Regions from separate parts of the Citrobacter sp. Marseille-Q6884 genome, predicted to be linked through region 1. Evidence: predicted binding sites of a transcription regulator. Region 1 holds the regulator's gene; the other holds the start of a gene.
What was found. Region 1 encodes LexA, which represses DNA repair genes until DNA is damaged. Its sites were predicted from a motif close to TNCTGTATGTACATACAGNA; they were not measured.

Region 1 (2,408 bases):
CGCTGCAAGGATATCAGAAAGTTTAGTGAATTTCTGGTGTATCCCGTCATACTTCGCGCTGCGTTGTATCCACCCTGAAATAAAAAGGCAAACGGTACAACGACATTGACGCTAATAATGTAAAAAGGTTCTTTTGATGGCTAATAATACCACTGGATTCACTCGAATTATCAAAGCAGCGGGCTATTCCTGGAAAGGTTTTCGCGCCGCCTGGATCAATGAAGCCGCGTTTCGCCAGGAAAGCGTTGCCGTCCTGCTGGGCGTTGCAATCGCCTGCTGGCTGGATGTTGACGCCATTACCCGCGTGCTGCTGATTGGTTCGGTGATGCTGGTGATGATCGTTGAAATTCTGAATAGCGCTATCGAAGCGGTGGTTGACCGTATTGGCTCTGAATACCATGAGCTTTCTGGTCGGGCGAAAGATATGGGGTCGGCAGCGGTGCTGCTGTCTATTTTTGTCGCCCTGATCACCTGGGGCATCCTGTTGTGGTCACATTTTCGATAAGGATTCCAAAACTTCACAAATCTCCTGTTTTTTGTGCAGTTTGCGGTTCCAAAATCACCTTTAGCTGTATATACTCACAGCATAACTGTATATACACCCAGGGGGCGGAATGAAAGCGTTAACGGCCAGGCAGCAAGAGGTGTTTGATCTCATTCGGGATCACATCAGCCAGACAGGTATGCCACCGACGCGTGCGGAGATCGCGCAGCGTTTGGGGTTCCGTTCCCCAAATGCGGCTGAAGAACATCTTAAAGCGCTGGCGCGTAAAGGTGTGTTGGAAATCGTTTCTGGTGCATCGCGTGGTATTCGCCTGCTGCAGGAAGAAGAAGAGGGATTACCGCTTGTCGGTCGTGTTGCGGCGGGTGAACCGCTTCTGGCACAGCAGCACATCGAAGGCCATTACCAGGTTGATCCTTCACTGTTCAAACCGAACGCCGATTTTCTGCTGCGCGTCAGTGGGATGTCGATGAAAGATATCGGGATTATGGATGGCGATTTACTGGCTGTGCATAAAACCCAGGATGTGCGTAATGGCCAGGTGGTTGTCGCGCGTATTGACGATGAAGTGACGGTTAAGCGGCTGAAAAAGCAAGGCAATAAAGTTGAATTACTGCCTGAAAATAGCGAGTTCAAACCTATCGTCGTTGACCTGCGCGAGCAAAGCTTCACCATTGAAGGGCTGGCGGTTGGCGTTATTCGTAACGGTGAATGGTTGTAATTTTCTGCAGGCCGGATCGGGCGTTTACGCCGCTATCCGGCAACATGCCCGATGACGCGACGCTTATCGGGCCTGTGAAACATGAAAAACGCCGGGATAGGGCATTTACGCCGTCATCTGGCAATCTCACGTCTTTTTTCTAACTCCTTCTCAGGCTTTCCCGCATGCCTTTCTTTACCTCTTCCGACAAAGCTCTCTGGCGCCTCGCCTTACCGATGATTTTCTCCAACATCACCGTTCCCCTGCTGGGGCTGGTGGACACTGCGGTGATTGGTCATCTGGAGAGTTCTGTCTATCTTGGCGGTGTCGCCGTCGGTGCGACTGCGACCAGTTTTCTCTTTATGCTGCTGCTCTTTTTACGCATGAGTACCACCGGGCTAACCGCCCAGGCGTTCGGCGCGAAAAATCCGCAGGCGCTGGCGCGAGCATTGGTACAACCGCTCATTTTGGCGTTGGGCGCCGGGGCGGCGATCGCGCTGTTTCGTACGCCAATTATCGATCTGGCGCTGCACATCGTTGGTGGTAGCGAGGCCGTTCTGGAACAGGCTCGCCGCTTCCTGGAAATCCGTTGGCTCAGTGCGCCCGCCTCGCTGGCAAATCTGGTGCTACTCGGTTGGTTACTGGGCGTCCAGTACGCACGTGCGCCGGTTATCCTGCTGATTGTCGGTAATATTCTCAACATTGTACTCGATGTATGGCTGGTGATGGGTCTGCACATGAACGTCCAGGGCGCTGCGCTGGCGACGGTGATTGCCGAATATGCCACGTTGCTGATTGGCCTGCTGATGGTGCGTAAGGTACTCCACCTCCGTGGCGTCTCGCTGGCGATGTTGAAGCTTGCCTGGCGCGGCAACTTTCGCCGTCTGCTGGCGCTTAACCGCGACATCATGCTGCGCTCGTTGCTACTGCAACTCTGCTTTGGTGCCATCACGGTGCTGGGCGCGCGTCTTGGTGGCGAGATTATTGCGGTCAATGCCGTGCTGATGACACTGCTGACGTTCACCGCCTATGCGCTGGACGGGTTTGCCTATGCAGTGGAAGCACACTCCGGTCAGGCTTATGGCGCGCGAGATGGCAGTCAGTTACTGGATGTCTGGCGGGCGGCCTGTCGTCAGTCGGGGATTGTGGCAATACTGTTTTCGTTGATGTATGCCCTGTTCGGCGAACACATTATCGCGCTATTGA
Region 2 (2,408 bases), 230 kb from region 1:
TCCACGTCTATTGCAGTAGAAGAGCTGGCTCAATTGGGCATTCGTACCTTCCTGCGTATCGGTACTACGGGTGCAATTCAGCCGCATATCAATGTTGGCGATGTACTGGTTACCACGGCGTCAGTGCGTCTGGACGGTGCAAGCCTGCATTTTGCACCCATGGAATTCCCGGCTGTTGCGGACTTCGAATGCACCACTGCGCTGGTTGAAGCCGCGAAATCTATCGGTGCGACCACCCACGTTGGCGTTACCGCCTCTTCAGATACGTTCTACCCAGGTCAGGAGCGTTACGACACCTTCTCTGGTCGCGTGGTGAGCCGTTTCAAAGGATCTATGGAAGAGTGGCAGTCTATGGGCGTGATGAACTATGAAATGGAATCCGCTACGCTGCTGACAATGTGCGCAAGCCAGGGCCTGCGTGCAGGCATGGTTGCAGGCGTTATCGTCAACCGCACTCAGCAAGAGATTCCGAACGCAGAGACAATGAAGCAAACGGAAAGCCATGCGGTGAAAATCGTCGTCGAAGCTGCACGCCGTTTACTGTAATCCAACCTAAATATAAAGGGCCTTTTGACAAAGGCCCTTTTGCTCTCTGCTATTGAATAATTAAGCGGTCATCTAACGCTGTGACGCTTCAAGCAACGCGCCTAGCGATAATCCCACTTCTTCAGATAACGGCATGAGTTCGTCGCTCACTGTTGCAAAAGCATCAAGAAAATGCCCTTTTTGGTGCAGGCTGACAATTTTCCCGGCACACTGGTGGAATTTAGCATGCAATACCCGAAAATGGTCGTACTCAGGATATTTGGCCAGCGATGCGCCTTCATTATATATCCATTTTCCGACCTGGCAAACGGCATCGCTTGAAACCTGAGAAACATCGAATTCGCTGCCTCGGTGTTCACGTAAAGCGGTTAACCATCTTTCACGCCAGGCAATATGGTAGGCAATGGCTTCTTCAAGGATGAGTCCGTTCAGGTTCTGTCTTTCTTTAGGAACACCTAATGGAATATCTTCACCCGCTATTCTTTTTTTGATCCATGAACCAAATTCCATAATATTCTCCGTAATCTCTCTATCCGTTGGTTGAGTATCCATGTCTAAAGACAAGATGATAAAATATGCTTATATTAGTTTTAATAATATTATTAATTTCTGTGAATAATAAAATTCTCAGATTATATTTTTATTTTGAATGTATTCTTGTAATTATTATGCGTAAACACACAAAGTGTAAATGCATAATACCTTCATGGCATACTACGGGCAACATTACTCAATTCTTTTTATTGCTCAGGTGTCTCAATTTTTATTTATATTTATAAAAACATGATGCAGATCCATTGGTTTTATTCTTCTATTGTTTGTGCCAATTGGTTAGAATGAAGAAATATGACAAATAATATTATTAATATATATTATTTGTGGTATCTCTGATTTTAGATCAAATTCGTCATGACCTTCATTTTTGCTCAGTACCTCGCAGGAATGTCTTTTAAACTGGACATTTATACAGCACAATTCTATTTTATGTGGAAAATAGGTTGAGGCAGGAGGTGAGGTGGATATCTCAGTCATTGTTTACGCGCTTATTGCGCTGGCAGGTGTTGCAATTGGGTGGCTGATTGCAAGTTACCAGCACGCGCAACAAAAAGCCGAACAATTTGCAGAGCGCGAGGATCTTGTTGCGGAGTTAAGCGCGGCAAAGCAAATGCTCGCGCAAGATGGCCACTGGCGTGACGAATGTGAACTGCTCAACAATGAATTGCGCAATTTGCGCAGTATTAACACCTCTCTGGAAGCAGATCTGCGAGAAGTCACTACGCGTCTTGAAGCAACGCAGCAGCACGCGGAAGATAAAATCCGCCAGATGATCAACAGCGAACAGCGTCTGAGTGAACAGTTCGAAAACCTTGCGAACCGTATTTTCGAACACAGCAACCGCCGTGTTGATGAGCAAAACCGTCAAAGCCTGAATAGCCTGCTGACCCCCCTGCGTGAACAACTGGACGGTTTTCGTCGTCAGGTTCAGGATAGCTTTGGTAAAGAGGCACAGGAGCGGCATACGCTGGCGCATGAAATTCGCAACCTTCAGCAACTCAATGCGCAGATGGCGCAGGAAGCGGTGAACCTGACGCGGGCGCTGAAAGGCGATAACAAAACGCAGGGAAACTGGGGAGAAGTGGTGCTTACGCGCGTACTTGAGGCCTCCGGTCTGCGTGAAGGCTATGAATATGAAACCCAGGTCAGCATTGAAAATGACGCGCGTTCGCGGATGCAGCCGGATGTTATTGTCCGATTGCCGCAGGGGAAAGATGTGGTGATTGACGCGAAAATGACGCTGGTTGCCTATGAGCGCTATTTTAATGCAGAAGATGACTACACCCGGGAGAGCGCGCTACAGGAAC

Region 2: the regulator LexA is predicted to act here: its motif matches at 1,499-1,518, upstream of rmuC (DNA recombination protein RmuC).

Annotation. Positions count from the first base shown of each region.
Region 1 is NZ_CAMDRE010000001.1:1,445,087-1,447,494, forward strand. It holds gene N7268_RS06855 (diacylglycerol kinase) at 137-505, shown strand; gene lexA (transcriptional repressor LexA) at 615-1,223, shown strand; gene dinF (MATE family efflux transporter DinF) at 1,388-2,408, shown strand, end outside.
Region 2 is NZ_CAMDRE010000001.1:1,218,001-1,220,408, forward strand. It holds gene udp (uridine phosphorylase) at 1-546, shown strand, start outside; gene N7268_RS05830 (CZB domain-containing protein) at 619-1,056, opposite strand; gene rmuC (DNA recombination protein RmuC) at 1,562-2,408, shown strand, end outside.